Regions from separate parts of the Kitasatospora sp. NPDC058184 genome, predicted to be linked through region 1. Evidence: riboswitches for the same ligand, from Rfam matches in the RefSeq annotation. Region 1 holds a riboswitch; each other region holds the start of a gene.
What was found. A riboswitch is a leader RNA that binds a small molecule or an ion and turns the genes downstream of it on or off. The one in region 1 is predicted to bind cyclic di-AMP.
Positions count from the first base shown of each region.

Region 2: another riboswitch for cyclic di-AMP. It lies ahead of ACFVXH_RS02310 (NlpC/P60 family protein); the one in region 1 lies ahead of ACFVXH_RS03340 (transglycosylase family protein).
Region 3: another riboswitch for cyclic di-AMP. It lies ahead of ACFVXH_RS08655 (transglycosylase family protein); the one in region 1 lies ahead of ACFVXH_RS03340 (transglycosylase family protein).
Region 4: another riboswitch for cyclic di-AMP. It lies ahead of ACFVXH_RS29335 (peptidoglycan DD-metalloendopeptidase family protein); the one in region 1 lies ahead of ACFVXH_RS03340 (transglycosylase family protein).

Region 1 covers NZ_JBHVVE010000002.1:14,349-18,519, reverse strand. The annotation lists gene ACFVXH_RS03345 (hypothetical protein) at 108-308, opposite strand; gene ACFVXH_RS03340 (transglycosylase family protein) at 605-1,996, opposite strand; cyclic di-AMP (ydaO/yuaA leader) riboswitch at 1,983-2,153, opposite strand; gene ACFVXH_RS03335 (hypothetical protein) at 2,604-3,563, opposite strand; gene ACFVXH_RS03330 (DUF397 domain-containing protein) at 4,122-4,171, shown strand, end outside.
Region 2 covers NZ_JBHVVE010000001.1:504,706-508,876, reverse strand. The annotation lists gene ACFVXH_RS02320 (NYN domain-containing protein) at 1-119, shown strand, start outside; gene ACFVXH_RS02315 (C40 family peptidase) at 320-1,357, shown strand; cyclic di-AMP (ydaO/yuaA leader) riboswitch at 1,696-1,849, shown strand; gene ACFVXH_RS02310 (NlpC/P60 family protein) at 1,860-2,975, shown strand; gene ACFVXH_RS02305 (NlpC/P60 family protein) at 3,203-4,171, shown strand, end outside.
Region 3 covers NZ_JBHVVE010000004.1:2,118-6,288, forward strand. The annotation lists gene ACFVXH_RS08650 (cytochrome P450) at 1-1,173, shown strand, start outside; cyclic di-AMP (ydaO/yuaA leader) riboswitch at 1,395-1,563, shown strand; gene ACFVXH_RS08655 (transglycosylase family protein) at 1,569-2,474, shown strand; gene eno (phosphopyruvate hydratase) at 2,829-4,115, shown strand.
Region 4 covers NZ_JBHVVE010000018.1:37,893-42,063, reverse strand. The annotation lists gene ACFVXH_RS29340 (APC family permease) at 1-507, opposite strand, end outside; gene ACFVXH_RS29335 (peptidoglycan DD-metalloendopeptidase family protein) at 853-1,833, opposite strand; cyclic di-AMP (ydaO/yuaA leader) riboswitch at 1,836-2,036, opposite strand; gene ACFVXH_RS29330 (MFS transporter) at 2,388-3,869, shown strand; gene purB (adenylosuccinate lyase) at 3,877-4,171, opposite strand, start outside.

The DNA.
Region 1 (4,171 bases):
ACGGCCGTCGGACGGGCCCCGGAGGGCGATCGCTCTCCGGGGCCCGTCGGCGTGCGCGCGGTCGGCCGTGGCGGGCCGTGGCAGGCCGTGCCGGGCCATGGGGTGGCTCAGCCCTCCTGGGCGGTAGGGCGGTCGGCGGTCAGGCGGTGCCCGTCGGCGGCCTCGCCGGTACGGGTCTCGGTGCGGCGGCCGCGGGCCAGGTAGTCGCGCAGGACCAGTTCGACGGCGTCCTGGGGGCTCTTGGTGCCGGAAAGCATCATCGCGTCGATCGCGAGGTTCGCGTCGAGGGTGACGGTGACCTGGGCCATGTGACTCCTCCTCGGGTGCAGAGCAGCAGCATGCCCGCTGGGGCGGCGATCCACCACGGAACGGGGCGGAACCGCGGTCGGGAACGGTCGGGCACGCCGGGGCCCCGGGAACGCCGGAACCCCCGGGGAGGAGCGACCAGACTCTCCCCGGGGGTGGTGGGCGGTCAGCGTTCGGACGACGGCCGACAGCTGACGGATAACAGCTGACAGATGTTGAAAGCTGTCAGCTGTTATCTGTTACCCGTCAGCTGTTACCGGCCATCCGTCGGCCGTGCGCCGTGGACCGTGCGCCGTCCTCAGACCCGGCCGGCGAAGTCCGGGGCCCAGTTGGCGATGCTCTGCTCGCGGACGCCCGAGCTCGGGTTGGCGGCCTCGACGTACTTGCCGTTGCCGATGTAGATCGCGACGTGGTAGACGCCGGAGTCCTTGCCGTTGTTGGACCAGAACAGCAGGTCGCCCGCCTGGAGGCTGTCCAGCGAGACGTGGGTGCTGGCGGCGGCCTGGTCGGCGGCGACGCGCGGGACGGAGATGCCCGCGGCGCGCAGCGCGGCCTGGGTCAGGCCGGAGCAGTCCCAGCCGCCGTTGCCGGTGCCGCCGTAGACGTACGCCTGACCGACCTTCGACTGGGCGAAGGTGACCGCGGCGGCCATGCTGCCGGTCGCGGCCGGCGCCTGGGTCTGGGTCTGCGTCTGGGCCTGGGGCTGCGGAGCGGGCTTGGTGGCGGGCTTCGCGGCCGGCTTGGTGGACGGCTTGGCGGCCGGGGCCTCGGGCTGCGCGGTCGGCTGGGCGTTCACGGCACCGCCGTTCGCGGACTGGCCGGACTTCTGCGAGCGGTCGAACCAGGTGAAGTCCGAGCCGGACGTGCCGGCGGAGGACTGGCCGGCCCGGGCCTGGCCGTTGCCGCCGAAGGACAGCTGCTGGCCCGGGTAGATGGTGTCCGGACCCTCGGTCAGGGTGCCGCGGTTGAGGTCGTACAGCCGCTGCCAGCCGCCCTGCACCTTGTGCTGGTCGGCGATCGCGGACAGCCAGTCGCCCTCGACGACGGTGTAGTCGCCGCCCTGGGCCTGCTGCTGGCGCTTCTGCACCCAGTCGCTCCGGTTGCCGGAGGCGGCGGAGTCGGTGGAGGCCTGTGCGTCGCCCTGGGCGGGCGCGGCGGGCTTCGCGGCGGGGGTCTGCGGCTGCGCGGGCTTGGCGCTGGGCTTCGCGGCCGGAGCGGCCGGCTTGGCGCTCTGGGCGGGCGCGGCGGGCTTGGCGGCGGTCGAACCCGCCGAGGTGTCAACGGCGGCCGCGCCGCCGCCCTTGGTGAGCCCGGCCTGGACCGAGCAGACCGGCCAGGCGCCGGGGCCCTGCGAGGCGAGGACCTTCTCGGCGACGGCGATCTGCTGGTCCTTGGTGGCCAGGTCGGCACGGGCCGCGTAGGCCGTGCCGCCGAAGGCGGACCAGGTGCTGGAGGTGAACTGGAGGCCGCCGTAGAAGCCGTTGCCGGTGTTGATGCTCCAGTTGCCGCCGCTCTCGCACTGGGCGACCTTGTCCCAGGTGGCGACGGAGGCGGCCGAGGCGGTGCCGGTGGTGAGGCAGGGGACGGTGAGGCCGACGCCCGCGACGCCGAGGGCGGCGATCACGCGACGGGTACGGCCGGACAGACGGGTGCCGTTGGTGGGCAGCATGAAGACGTGGTCCTCTCCCACGCCTGCGAGGTGAGCTGTCGGATTCGGGCTGGAGTTGCCCGGCCGTGCGGTGAGCACGGCTTCACCCCTAGCCCTGGACCGTTCCGGAGAGCGGTCCGGGGCGACTTACCTGTGGGTCCCCCGCTCCTGCCGTGGTGCGTTTTCGCGCTTCCAGGACATCCGACGGCAGGACTCGGCGTTGCGGATGACCGGGTTCGTGTGGTCACGAACGGGGAGCACGTTAATCAGACTTAAGTTCAAACTGCAAACCACTGTGATGTGCATCACGGTTTAGTGGAAACTGCCAAAATTGCCACTCACCATGATCGTAAATGATCGTTTTCAGGCAATGCTGTTGTGGAAGCCGACAACTGGCTCCGCCTCAGGAGTGGCGTGACGGTGCGTCGAATCGCGGAGTGGCGCACTCCGGCGGGTGGGGGAGCGGTCGCGATCGGAGCATGTGAATCCACGCTCCCTATTTCCTTTCAAATAGCGCCAGAACGGACATTCCCCTTCATTGCCGGGTGACTCCCGTACGGGACGGACGGGGTGGGGGAAGTACGCGGAAGGGCCCGGAACGCGATCCGTTCCGGGCCCTTCGGTGCGCGCGAACCCGCGCGCGGTGTCCTTATCGTCCGCCAGGCCCCTCGGCGGCCGCGTGGGCGCCACGGGAGCCCTCCACGACCCCCTCGGCCTCGGCGGCGGCCGCCGCCTCCGCCTCGGCCCGCGCCAGGTCCTCCGGGGACGGCGTGGGCAGCGCGGCCAGGTAGGTGGAGGCGATCAGCTGGCCGACCGACGGGTAGGCGCCCAGCGGCGCGGCCGACGGGCAGCCGGTCTCCTCGGCGGCGGTGGCGAGCAGCTCGGAGTCCGCCTCCGGGCCGATCACCAGCGGGGCCAGCGCCGGGCGCTGCGAGCCGGTGTCCTTGAGGTGGTTGACGGCCGCGGCCACCGAGCCGGGCACGTCGAGCGCGGCGGCGACGACCGGCACGGCCAGCCGGGCGGCCAGCAGCACGCCGGTGATGCCGGCCGCGGCGGCCGCGTCCTCGCCGCCGACGGTGGTCAGCACCACGCCGTCCGCGGCGGTCGCGATGGCGAACAGTCGGGCGCGGTCGGCCCGGGCCAGCCCGGCCTCGGAGAGCCGGACGTGCACGGCCTCGGCCAGCAGCGGGTGCGGGCCCAGCGGGTCGGTGACGGGCGCGCCGTACTCGGCGGCGAGCGCGTGAAGCCCGGTCAGGAAGGTGTGCGGGCCGGGCACCAGCGGCACCAGGACGGGCATCGGCCGCCCGGCCTCGGCGGCCAGGGCCAGCAGCTCGGCCACGGTGCGGTCCTCGCCGCTCGCGCCCGCCGCACCGTCACCGGGGAGGTAGCCGACGGCGGTCTGGACGCCGTTCTGCTCGGTGCGGACGATCGAGAGCAGCTCCTCGACGACCGAGCGGGACTCGGGCCCGGCGGTCGCGGGCACGGCGAGCACCAGGGCCGGGGCGCCGGCCGGGATCTCGGGGCGCTCGGGACGACGGTGGCGCCCCCGCGCACGGGAGCCTGGAGTACGGACGGGCAGTGGCGCGCCCGGAATGGCTGCGGTGCTCATGCCGGAGATCGTAGGACATCGGCCCGTCCGGCTTGCAGTCGGCTGCCGTACGGGTTTCGCGTGCTCGCGGTACGGACCCGGTGCGTCTCCGGCGCCGGTCCGGGCGCTTTGCCTACAATCCGGACATTCTTCGCCCAACCCCCGCGTGGTGGCCGGTGCTTGTCCCGACGTGATCCGAGGGGGCGGGCGTTGCACCCGGGGCGCGTGAGATGTCTCACAGCATGAGCCCGGCTTGACGGAGGGTCACGGGTGGGCGACTCCCGGCATTCGAAGATCAACATTCAGCGGGGAGGTGCTCACGGCCGGTTATCGCGGGCTCGACGATTCATCGGCTATGTCCGTTTACGTACCGTCAGGGGAAGGGCCCGTGAAGAGTTCGCGGCTGCGGGTAAAAGGCCTCGTGCACCTGCAATGTCCCGTGCTGATGCACGTGCACTGCGGCTATCATCACGTCAAGTGAGGCGTTGTGCCGGACCGGTACGGGGCCGGTCCGTTCGTTTCGGCGGTGCCGGGGGCGCCGCGCTGGACGACAACTCCGGAGCTCTTCGGGAGATTTCTATGCACGACTCGCAGGACACGCACGGCTCGTACGACACCTACAACGGGAT
Region 2 (4,171 bases), on a different contig from region 1:
CGCAGGGCCGTCCGGTGGTGGTGGTGTCCACCGACCGGGAGGTCGCGGAGGGCGTGCGGAAGGCGGGCGCGCGCCCCGTGGCGTCGGTGCTGCTGCTGAACCGGCTGGCCCGGCCCTGAACCCGGGGAGGTTCGCATGATGCCTGGTCAGGGCCTGTTTCGGAGCATTGTGCGAGTCCGGTGAAGTCAGTGTGGGGACCGGAGTTCACGCCTTCGGGGGAGTGGCAAAACGGATAGATCTTCACTAGGGTCTGGCGTCAAACCTATTTTCCGGAATCTCATCCCATCAGGTGAGCCCGTTGGAAGAAGGAGCCGGTCCCTTGGCCTCCCACCGCCGTCCCAAGCAGCCGAGCCGCGCACGGATCTCCGTGCTCACCGCGGCCGCTGCGACCGCGGTCGCCCTCTCCGCCCAGGTGGCCGCGCACGCCGCGCCGCAGCCGAACAAGACGGACGTCAAGGCGCAGATCGACCAGCTCCAGGAGGAGCAGGAGCAGGCGGCCGAGAAGTACAACGGCGCCAAGGAGCGGGCCGACCAGCTGCGCAAGCAGGCCGACCAGCTGCAGGACCAGGTGGCCCGCGGCCAGGAGCAGATGACCCAGCTCCAGGGCGGCCTCGCCGAGGTGGCGGGCGAGCAGTACCGCAGCGGCGGCATCGACCCGTCCGTCCAGCTGATGCTCTCCTCGGACCCGTCCGGCTACCTGGACAAGGCCTCCACCGTCCAGCAGGCCAGCACCAGTCAGGCCGAGGCGCTCAAGGGGCTGCTGGACCAGCAGCGCCGGCTGGACCAGGAGAAGACCGAGGCGGCCGCCGTGCTCGCCTCGCTGGACACCACCACCAAGGACCTGAACCAGGCCAAGTCGGACGTCAACACCAAGCTGAAGGCCGCCCAGGACCTGCTGAACTCGCTGAGCTCCGCCGACCGCGCCGCGCTGCGGGCCCAGCAGGCGCAGGACGACCGCGCCTCGCGCGGCAGCGACCGGGTCGACCTCGGCAGCCTGCCGCCGGCCAGCGGCTACGCGGCCACGGCGCTGGCCAAGGCGATGAGCAAGCAGGGCTCGCCGTACGTGTGGGGCGCCACCGGGTCGACCACCTTCGACTGCTCGGGCCTGATGGTCTGGGCGTACGGGCAGGCGGGCGTCTCGCTGCCGCGCACCTCGCAGGAGCAGGGCCACTACGGCACCCGGATCCCCTCGCTGGACCAGGCCCAGCCGGGCGACCTGGTGATCTACGGCCCCGACATGCACCACGTCGGGATGTACATCGGCAACGGCATGGTGGTCCACGCGCCGCACACCGGTGACGTGGTGAAGGTGATGAAGGCCGACGCGATGTCGATCAACACCATCCGCCGGGTCTGACGGACCGACATGCCCGAGGGGCTCCCGCGGGGGCCTGTGAAAAGCGCCACCCCCGTTCGGGGTGGCGTTTCGGGTTTCCGGCCCTTCGACGACCACATGGTGAGAACCGATCAGCCTTGTGTGCGTCAATGGTCACCATCGGTCATTTTCACAAAGGAACTTGGGTAATCTTCTGTCTTTTTTCTGACAAGGATTTGAACCGATCACGGTTCAGTTACTAGGGTCATGCTCCGAACCACCGCACTGTCGATCGCCCAGCCAGGGTGGCGGCGGTGGTTACCGTCGAGTTCGCAAGGCAGCGGGACAGGTCGAAGCGACTGTCCGACAGGGGAGCCCAGTGGTAGGGGGCGCTGCGGAGCGGAGCCGGGGAACCACGTTCCTCCGGGGTGAATCGGCGCCAGGTCGGCCGGTGGAACGGCCGTGAGGCGTCGTAGGGCATGCTTCCGGCCCGAACCCGTCAGCTCACCCGGTAGGCGGCCGTAGGAAGAAGGAGTCCGCCTTCGTGGCGTCCCATCGTCGTCCCAAGCCCGCCGGCCGCGCCCGGGTCTCGATCCTGACCGGCGTCGCCGCCGCAGCCGTCGTCCTCTCCGCGCAGGGTGCCCACGCGGACCCGCAGCCGACCAAGGAACAGGTCAAGGGGCAGGTCGACCAGCTCAACGAGCAGGCCGAGGTCGCGACCGAGAACTACAACGCCGCCCAGGCCAAGCAGCAGGACCTGGAGAAGCAGGTCTCCGGCCTGCAGGACCAGGTGGCCCGTCAGCAGGCCCAGGTCACCGAGCTCCAGGGCGGCCTCGCCGAGATCGCCGGCGAGCAGTACCGCAACGGGGGGATATCCCCCACCGTCCAGCTGATGTTCTCCTCCAGCCCGGACAGCTTCCTCAGCCAGGCCGACGCGCTGAACCAGGCCGGCAGCACCCAGAAGGGTCAGCTGAAGGAGCTCCAGGAGCAGCAGCGCAAGCTCGACCAGGACCGCAACGAGGCCCAGGGCAAGCTCGCCGAGCTGGAGTCGACCACCCAGCAGCTGAAGGCCTCCAAGGACGAGGTCCAGGGCAAGCTGAAGGCGGCCCAGGACCTGCTCAACACGCTGACCGAGCAGGACCGCCAGGCGCTGCGCCAGGCCGAGGAGAAGGCCGCCGCCGAGGCCAAGGCCAAGGCCGACGCCGCCCAGGCCCAGCAGCAGCAGGCCGACCGCGCCTCCCGCGACAACAGCCGCGGCAGCCTCTCGGCCCCCACGACCACCGCTCCGGTGAACGTGGCCCCCGGCAGCTCGCGCGGTGCCGCCGCGCTGTCCGCCGCCGCCTCCAAGATCGGCAGCCCGTACGTCTGGGGCGCCACCGGCCCGGGCTCCTTCGACTGCTCCGGTCTGATGGTCTGGGCGTACAACCAGGCCGGCGTGTCGCTGCCGCGCACCTCGCAGGCGCAGGCCTCGGCCGGCACCCGGCTCGGGACGGACCTCTCCAAGGCCCAGCCCGGCGACCTGCTGATCTTCTACACCGACGCCCACCACGTCGGCATCTACGCCGGCAACGGCCAGGTGCTGCACGCGCCCAAGCCGGGCGCGTCGGTGCGCTACGAGGCGGTCACCAACATGCCGCTGACCGGCATCGTGCGGGTCTGATCCCCGCTCGGACGTCTCCAGGCCCGGTCTCCCCCAGGGGAGGCCGGGCCTGCGGCTTTTCCGGCGGCTCGATCTGATGTCCGATTAGGGAGTGAATATTCGGGTTGGGAGGGGTTTGGACTCGCTTGCCCGGACTCGCTAACGTCTGCCACCGGACTCCCGCTCGACGGCCGCCCGTCCCGGTGCGGCGGCGGGGGCCGCGCCGCAGGATTGGAGCCGCTGCCGCCATGCCCGTGCACCGCCGTTCCCAACTGCTCGCCCGGGCGCTGGTGCTGACCGCGGCCGCCGCCACCGCGTTGGGCGCGGCCACCGGAGGCAGCGCCCAGGCGGCCCCCGCCAGCCCCGACCCGGGCGACCGTCAGGACGTCAAGACGCAGGTCGAGCAGCTGTACGACGAGGCCGAGCAGGCGTCCGAGAGGTTCAACGCCGCGCAGGAGGCCCAGCGGCGGCTCCAGGGCGAGACCACGATCCTCCAGGGCGAGATCGCCCTCGCCCAGGACCAGCTCAACGGGCTGCGCGGCGACCTGGCGATGGTGGCCGGGGCCGAGTACCGCGGCGGCGGGATGACCCAGACCGCCCAGCTCATCCTCTCGCCCGACCCGGAGGGCTACCTGGCCCGCGCCCGCACCCAGGGCCAGGCCGCCGTGCGCCAGCAGGAGACCCTGCACGAGCTGATCACCCGCCAGCGCCGGCTCGACCAGCGCCGCACCGAGGCGGCCGACAAGCTCGCCGAGCTGGACCGGACCCGGCGTTCGCTCGCCGACAGCAAGCAGCAGGTCCAGCAGCGGCTGGCCGGCGCGCAGAAGCTGCTGAACGGCCTGGGCACCGTCGAGCGGGCCCGGCTGGCGGTCCAGGACGCCCGGGACGCCGAGCAGCGCGCCACCCGGGGCACCGACCGGCTGGACCTCGGCACCGCCCCGCCCGCCTCCGAGCGCGGGGCGGCCGCGCTGGCCGCCGCGGTGCGGATGATCGGCTCCCCGTACGTCTACGGGGCCACCGGCCCGCACGCGTTCGACTGCTCCGGTCTGATGTACTACAGCTGGCGGCAGGCCGGAGTGACCCTGCCGCGCACCTCGCAGGCCCAGGCGTACGCCGGGCAGCGGATCAGCCTGTCCGAAGCGCGACCGGGAGACCTGGTGATCTTCTACCGGGACATGCACCACGTCGGCATGTATGCCGGCGGCGGCGTGATCGTG
Region 3 (4,171 bases), on a different contig from region 1:
TGGCTGGTGACCAGGTACGCGGACGCCCGGCAGGCGCTCGCGGACAGCCGGCTGTCGAAGAACCCGGCGCACCACAGCGGGCAGGCGCACCGCACCGGCCGGGTGGGCATCCCGGGCGAGCGGCAGGCGGACCTGATGACCCACCTGCTGAACATCGACCCGCCGGACCACACCCGGTTGCGCCGGCTGGTGTCGAAGGCGTTCACCCCGCGCCGGGTGGCCGAGTTCGAGCCGCGGGTGCAGCAGCTCACCGACCGGCTGATCGACGGCTTCGCGCAGCGCGGTTCGGCGGACCTGATCCACGAGTTCGCCTTCCCGCTCCCCATCTACGCGATCTGCGACATGCTCGGGGTGCCGGCCGAGGACCAGGACGACTTCCGCGACTGGGCAGGGATGATGATCCGCCACGGCGGGGGCCAACGCGGCGGCGTGGGGCGGGCGGTGAAGCGGATGCGGGCGTACCTGCTGGAGCTGATCCACCGCAAGCGGGCGGACCTCGGGGACGACCTGATCTCGGGCCTGATCCGGGCCGGCGACCACGGTGAGCACCTGACCGAGAACGAGGCCGCGGCGATGGCCTTCATCCTCCTGTTCGCGGGTTTCGAGACCACCGTGAACCTGATCGGCAACGGCACCTACGCGCTGCTGCGCAATCCGGAGCAGCGCCGGCTGCTGCAGGAGTCGGTGGTGCGCGGGGAGAGCGCGCTGCTGGAGACCGGGATCGAGGAACTCCTGCGCTACGACGGGCCGGTGGAGCTGGCGACCTGGCGGTTCGCGACCCGTCCGCTGACCATCGGCGGGGTGGACATCCCGGTCGGCGACCCGGTGCTGGTGGTGCTGGCCGCGGCGGACCGCGACCCGGCCCGGTTCGCGGCGGAGAACACCCTGGACCTGGCCCGGAAGGACAACCCCCACCTGGGCTTCGGGCACGGCATCCACTACTGCATCGGCGCTCCGCTGGCGCGGCTCGAAGGGCGTGCCGCGCTGGCCACGCTGCTTTCCCGGCTGCCCGATCTGCGGCTCGCGGAAAGCCCGGAGAATCTGCGCTGGCGGGGTGGTCTGATCATGCGTGGCCTGCGCGAACTCCCGGTGGAATTCAGTCCGGAGAGCCGTTCCCCGCACGCCCCTCCGCACCCCGTTCCGGATGCCTCTTCGACGCCTCCGACCTGCTGAGATCGCGCTGACGGGACGTCGCCGATCGCCCGCCGACGGGGGTGTGAACACCCATCAATCCGGACATAACGCCGCTGTTGGTAGGCGATCGGACACGGGCCGTAATTGTTGTGTGATATCGGTGATATGAGCTTGTGATTGGTCTGATGATCTGTCTACTCTCCCTGGAGTTCGCAGCTGCGGACCTCGTACGCGGAACGCCGAATCCTGCCCGCCGCGTCACGGGAAACCGACCAGAACCCTGGGCAGGGGCGGGGGAACCAGGTTTGTTGCCGTCTCCCCACGGCTTGGGGTGAAGCCGCCCGAGCGGAATCGTTTCCGCGTACGGCGGCCGGGCCACCTCCCGGTCCGAACCCGACAGCTCACCTCGCAGGCGTACGGAGAGGGACCTCTTCATGCTGTTCGTTGGAACTGGCCGTCACCGTCGTCGCACCCAGGCCGAGAAGGCCATCGCCGTCGCCGGTGTGGCCGGCGTCGGACTCGCGATGCCGCTCCTCACCGCCACCGGCGCCTCCGCCGCCCCGGCCTCCACCTGGGACTCCGTCGCCCAGTGCGAGAGCGGCGGCAACTGGAGCATCAACACCGGCAACGGCTTCTACGGCGGCCTCCAGTTCACGTCCAGCACCTGGAAGGCGTACGGCGGCACCGCCTACGCGGCGCAGGCCAACCAGGCCAGCAAGGCCCAGCAGATCTCGGTCGCCGAGAAGGTGCTGGCCTCGCAGGGTCCGGGCGCCTGGCCGGTCTGCTCCCAGAAGGCCGGTCTGACCAAGGGCGGTGCCCCGGCCTCGGTCGACACCTCCTCGGACGCCAAGCCGCAGTCCGCCCCCAAGCAGCAGGCCCCGAAGCCCGCCGCCAAGCCCGCCGAGAAGCCGGTCGCGCAGAAGCCCGCCGCCCAGAAGCCGGCCCAGAAGCCCGCCGCGCAGCCGGTCCAGCAGGTCGCCCCGCAGCAGCAGGCGCAGCCGCAGACCCCGGGCTTCTCCGGCAAGGCCGGCTGGGACGCCGACGCCAAGGTGTACTGGTACCAGAACAACGGCGGCTGGTACTGGACCAGCCACCAGAGCGTCTACCAGCAGTACGCCGGCCAGGCCGCCGCCCAGCCGCAGTACGCCCCGCGCGCCGCGCAGCAGGCCCCGCAGGCCGCCGGCCACGACTACACCGTCCGTGCCGGTGACACCCTGTCGACCATCGCCGCCGCCCAGGGCGTGTCCGGCGGCTGGAGCGCGCTGTACGAGCAGAACCACTCCACCGTCGGCGGCGACCCGAACCTGATCATGCCCGGCCAGGTGCTGCACCTCGGCTGAGCCGCCCCGCCCGACGCCGGGACCGCCCGCGGCCGGCAGCACCCCGAGACCGGGGTGCCCGCCGGGGCGCCCGCCGCCGCGCCGGAGCGCTCGGCGTCGACGCCGCTCCACCCCGCCGTCCGAAGGGGGCCGGTCCTACCGGTCCCCTTCGTCCGCATTCGCCCGCTCCGGTGGGACAAGCTGGGACAAGCAGGTGAACTACCGGTGGGTAGCAGGGCCACACGGTGAGACGGGACCGAGGCCGACGCGGCCACGGCAGCCCGGGCGGTTAGGCTCTGGTCGTAACGACTCCGCAATCGTCCTGCTGGCAGCACCACCGTCAGACCGGACCCTGCTCTCGCAAGGAGATGCCTCGTGCCGTCCATCGATGTCGTCGTAGCCCGTGAGATCCTCGACTCCCGCGGCAACCCCACGGTCGAGGTCGAGGTCGGCCTCGACGACGGCAGCACGGGTCGTGCCGCTGTCCCGTCGGGTGCCTCCACCGGTGCCTTCGAGGCGCTGGAGCTGCGCGACGGCGACAAGAACCGCTACTTCGGCAAGGGCGTCGAGAAGGCCGTCCTGGCCGTCATCGAGCAGATCGGCCCGGAGCTGGTCGGCTACGACGCCACCGAGCAGCGCCTGATCGACCAGGCCATGCTGGACCTGGACGCCACCCCGGACAAGTCCTCGCTCGGCGCCAACGCCATCCTGGGCGTCTCGCTGGCCGTCGCGCACGCCGCCTCCGAGGCCAGCGACCTGCCGCTGTTCCGCTACCTGGGCGGCCCGAACGCGCACGTCCTGCCGGTCCCGATGATGAACATCCTCAACGGCGGGTCGCACGCGGACTCCAACGTCGACATCCAGGAGTTCATGATCGCCCCGATCGGCGCGGAGTCCTTCTCCGAGGCCGTCCGCTGGGGCGTCGAGGTCTACCACACGCTCAAGGGCGTGCTGAAGGAGCGCGGCCTGTCCACCGGTCTGGGCGACGAGGGCGGCTTCGCCCCGAACCTGGACTCCAACCGCGAGGCCCTGGACCTCATCGTCGAGGCCATCGAGAAGGCCGGCTACGTGCCCGGCCGTGACGTCGCGCTGGCCCTGGACGTCGCCTCCTCCGAGTTCTACGAGGACGGCGCCTACCGGTTCGAGGGCAAGGACCTCACCGCCGCCGAGCTCATCGAGTACTACGCCGAGCTGGTCGCCGCCTACCCGCTGGTCTCCATCGAGGACCCGCTGGACGAGTCGGACTGGGCCGGCTGGAAGGCCATGACCGACAAGCTGGGCGACAAGGTCCAGCTGGTCGGCGACGACCTGTTCGTCACCAACCCGGCCCGTCTGGCCCGCGGCATCGAGACCGGCACCGCCAACGCGCTGCTGGTGAAGGTGAACCAGATCGGTTCGCTGACCGAGACCCTGGACGCCGTCGAGCTGGCCCAGCGCAACGGCTACCGCTGCATGATGTCGCACCGCTCCGGCGAGACCGAGGACGTCACCATCGCCGACCTGGCCGTCGCCACCAACTGCGGCCAGATCAAGACCGGTGCCCCGGCCCGCTCCGAGCGCGTCGCCAAGTACAACCAGCTGCTGCGCATCGAGGAGATCCTCGACGACGCCGCCGAGTACGCCGGCCGCGGCGCCTTCCCGCGCTTCCGCCACGAGGGCTGAGCGCTCCCGGTAGCGCACGCCTGACCGGTGCCCCGCCGTTCACCCCGTAGGGTGGA
Region 4 (4,171 bases), on a different contig from region 1:
CAGGTCGAACCAGCCCATCACCCCGATCACCGCCGCCCCGAACAGCGCGTACCAGCCCCAGCCGACGTCCACCCCCAGCTGCGAACGGACCAGCCCGCGCAGCGAGTACGCGAAGAAGCCGAGGGCCGCGGCCTCGGTGACGACGTACGCGAGCACCGCGAGCAGCCCCGAGGCCATCCCCGCCACCCGCCCCAGCCCGTGCGAGACGTAGCCGTAGAACGCGCCGGCCGCGGTGATGTGCCGGGCCATCGCCACGTAGCCGACCGAGAACACCGTCAGCACCACGGTCGCCACGATGTACGCGGCGGGCGCGCCCGCGCCGTTGCCCTGACCGACGATGATCGGCAGGTTGCCGGTCATCGCGGTGATCGGGGCGGCGGTGGCGAGCGCCATGAACACCACGCCGACCAGGCCGACCGAGTCCGCCTTCAGCCGGTCGACCCCGCCCGCCCCGGGCCGCTCCCGCCCGGCCGTCTCCCCCGCCACGCCCCCGCTGCGGACCGCCATCCGGCCTCCTCGCCTCCCGGCCCGCCCGACCGCCGGACCGGCCGGGCGCTGACCGTCCGCCAGCATGGCGCCCGCAGGCGCCCGGAGATCCCGGCGAACCCCCTGCGGGACACCGGAGTTGACGCTTCGTTCGATCGATCGAACACCCCGGGCGGGCCCGGGAACGAAAGCGGCCGGCCCGGCCGCACGAGGAGGTCCTCATGCGGCCGGGCCGGCCTGGGCGTGTCCCGCGCCCATGTCCGCCGTGCGGCGATCACCCGGTCGAGCGGTCACCCGACATGACCATCCCGGGCGATCGGTTCGCCCGCAGCGGCGGTGGTTCCTGGTACCCCGGAGCTCTCGGGGTCAGAGCGCGACGCCGTGCGCGCGCAGGTAGGCGACCGGGTTGATGTCCGAGCCGTACTCCGAGCCGTTGCGGATCTCGAAGTGCAGGTGCGGGCCGGTCACGTTGCCGGTGGCGCCGGAGAGGCCGATCTGCTGGCCGGCGGTGACGGTCTGACCGATCCTCACGCCGATCGAGGAGAGGTGCGCGTACTCGGCGTAGTGGCCGTCGGCGAGCCTGATCTCGACCTCGTTGCCGTAGGCGCCGCCGTTGCCGGCCTTGACCACGACACCGTTGGCGACGGCGCGCAGCGGGGTGCCGGTGGAGGCGACGAAGTCCTGGCCGGTGTGGTGGCCGGAAGCCCACATCGAGCCGGCCACGCCGTAGGCGGTGCCGAGCCGCGGGCCGGCCAGCGGGGCGACGAAGCCGGAGGTGGCGGCGGCGACCGGAGTGGCGGTCACGGCCTGGGCCGGAACGGCGACCTGGAGCTGGGTCTCGAGCTGCGCGGAGGGCTTGGCGGCCTCGGTCTGCACCTGGACCTGGGCCTGCGGCTTGGCGGCCTGGGTCGCCGGAGCGGACGGCTTGGCGGGCTTGGCCGGAGCGGCGGGCTTCGCCGGGGCGGCGTCGGCGGCCGGCGCGGCGGCGTGGCCGGACAGCGCGAGCTGCTGGCCCGGGAAGATCAGGTTCGGGTCGGCGCCGACGACCGAGCGGTTCTGCTCGTACAGCGCGTGCCAGCCGCCCTCGACGTTCCTGGCGTCGGCGATCTTGGACAGGGTGTCACCGCTGACGACGCGGTAGCTCTCCTGCGCGGCCTGGGCGGCCGGAGCGGCGGCCTGCGCGGCCTGCTTGACCTCGGTGGAGGCGGCGGCCGGAGCGGCCGGGGTGTGGGCCTGGGCGCTCATCGCGGTGACGAGCGGGAGGGCGAAGGACACACCGGTGACGGCGGTGGCGATGCCGATGCGGGCGGCGCGGGGCAGGGCGATACGACGAGCCTGTGCAGGCATGGAATTTTCCTCTCCGACGCCTGCGAGGTGAGCTGTCGGGTTCGGGCTGGAGTTGCCCGGCCGCTTGCGCGGCTTCACCCCAAGCCGGTCCTGGACGCCCGCGCCCTGAGGCACGAACTCCGGTCCGGCGACTTACCTGTGGGTCCCCCGCTCCTGCCGTACAGAGTTCGTTTCGAACCACCGGGCAGCGGCAGGACTCGGCGTTCCACCCGGCGGATCCGTCCGGACTGGCCGGGCGGTCGCTGAACTAAAACCCATCCGTTCGGGTGAAGCAATGTCGATCTCTTGAAACGGCAACGATCGCCCCTGTCCCAGTGACCCTCCGCAGGCCCGGGCCCACGGTGCGTACACAACCCATTCACCCCCCGCCACTGATCCACGACCCTGCGCCGAGATCGGCCACGCCGCGCACCCGTCCGCTCACGCACCGCCAGCCGCCAACACACCCACCGGTGACCCTTGTCACGTGCGCCTCGGCAGCGCAGGATTCGCCCGTGGCCACCTCCGAGGCCGGCACCCTGCGCCTGGGCACCGCGCAGGGTCGCTGGGTACTAATGGCGACGGTGCTCGGCTCCAGCATGGCGATGCTGGACGGCACCGTGGTGAACGTCGCGCTGCCCCGGATCGGCGCCGACCTCGGCGCCTCCCTCGCGTCCCTGCAATGGACCCTGAACGCCTATCTGCTCACCCTGGCGGGCCTGATCCTGCTCGGCGGCGCGCTCGGCGACCGCTACGGGCGGCGCAAGGTCTTCCTGATCGGCGTGGTCTGGTTCGCCGTCGCCTCCGCGGCCTGCGCCGCCGCGCCGAACATCCACGTGCTGATCGCCGCCCGCGCCGTCCAGGGCATCGGCGGGGCGCTGCTCACCCCCGGCTCGCTCGCCATGCTCCAGGCCGTCTTCCACCCTGACGACCGCTCGGCGGCGGTCGGGCTCTGGTCCGGCCTCGGCGGGGTGTCGGCGGCGGTCGGCCCCTTCCTCGGCGGCTGGCTGGTGGACGGCCCCGGCTGGCGCTGGATCTTCCTGCTGAACCTGCCGCTCGCCGCCGCCGTGATCGCGGTCACCACCCGGTCGGTGCCGGAGAGCCGGGACGAGGGCGCCTCCGGCCGCTTCGACGTCCTCGGCGCCGTGCTCGCCGCCCTCGCCCTCGGCGCGATCACCTACGCGCTGACGGCGGCCGGCGAGGGCCTGTCCCCCGCCGTCTGGGTCAGCGGGGTGCTCGGAGTGGCGCTCGGCGTCGCCTTCGTGGCGGTCGAGCGCCGCGCGCCCGATCCGATGCTGCCGCTCGGACTGTTCTCCTCCCGGCTGTTCACCGCCGTGAACCTGGTCACCCTGTGCGTGTACGCGGCGTTCAGCGGCGTCTTCTTCCTGCTGGTGGTGCAGCTCCAGATCGTGTCCGGCTTCTCGCCGCTGGTCTCGGGCTTCGCGCTGGTGCCGATCACCGTGCTGATGCTGCTGCTGTCCGCGCGCGCCGGGCGCCTCGGCAAGCGGATCGGCCCGCGCATCCCGCTGACCGTCGGCCCCCTGCTGTGCGCCGCCGGGGTGCTGCTGATGCTGCGCGTCGGCCCGGACTCCTCCTACTGGGTGGACGTGCTGCCCTCCGTCACGGTGATGGGCTGCGGCATGACGCTGCTGGTCGCACCGCTGACGGCGACCGTGCTGGCCGCCGTCGAGGTCCGGCACGCGGGCATCGCCAGCGGGGTCAACAACGCCGCCGCCCGCGCGGCCGGCCTGCTCGCGGTCGCCGCCCTGCCGGCGCTGGCCGGGCTGAGCGGCGACGCCTACCGGGTGCCCTCCTCGGTCGACTCCGCCTTCCACACCGCGATGCTGATCTGCGCGGGCCTGCTGGCCGCCGGCGGGCTGATCGCCCTCGCGACCGTACGGGGCAACGTGCTCGCCGCCGACGACCAGCAGGTGGCCGAGCCGAACTGCGACTGGCCGTGCGGCACCACCACCCCGCCGCTGGACCCGGGCCACGTCCCCACGACGCGCGAGGGCCCCGCCACCGGTCCGGCGGCGGGGCCCTCGACTCAGGGCTGACGAGACGTCAGAGGATGTCGCCGGGCGCGTACTTGGCGGCCTCCGGGTAGGCGGCCGCGACGGCCTCCACCTGGCGGACCACCTCGGCGACCTGGGCGCCGGCCGCGCCGGTGAAGGACAGCCGGTCGGCGAGCAGCGCGTCCAGCGCGGCCCGGTCCAGCGGGATCCGCTCGTCGGCGGCCAGCCGGTCCAGCAGCTCGTTCTCCCGGGCGCCCGCGCGCATCGCCAGCGCGGAGGCGACGGCGTGCTCCTTGATGACCTCGTGCCCGGTCTCCCGGCCGACGCCCGCGCGCACCGCGCCC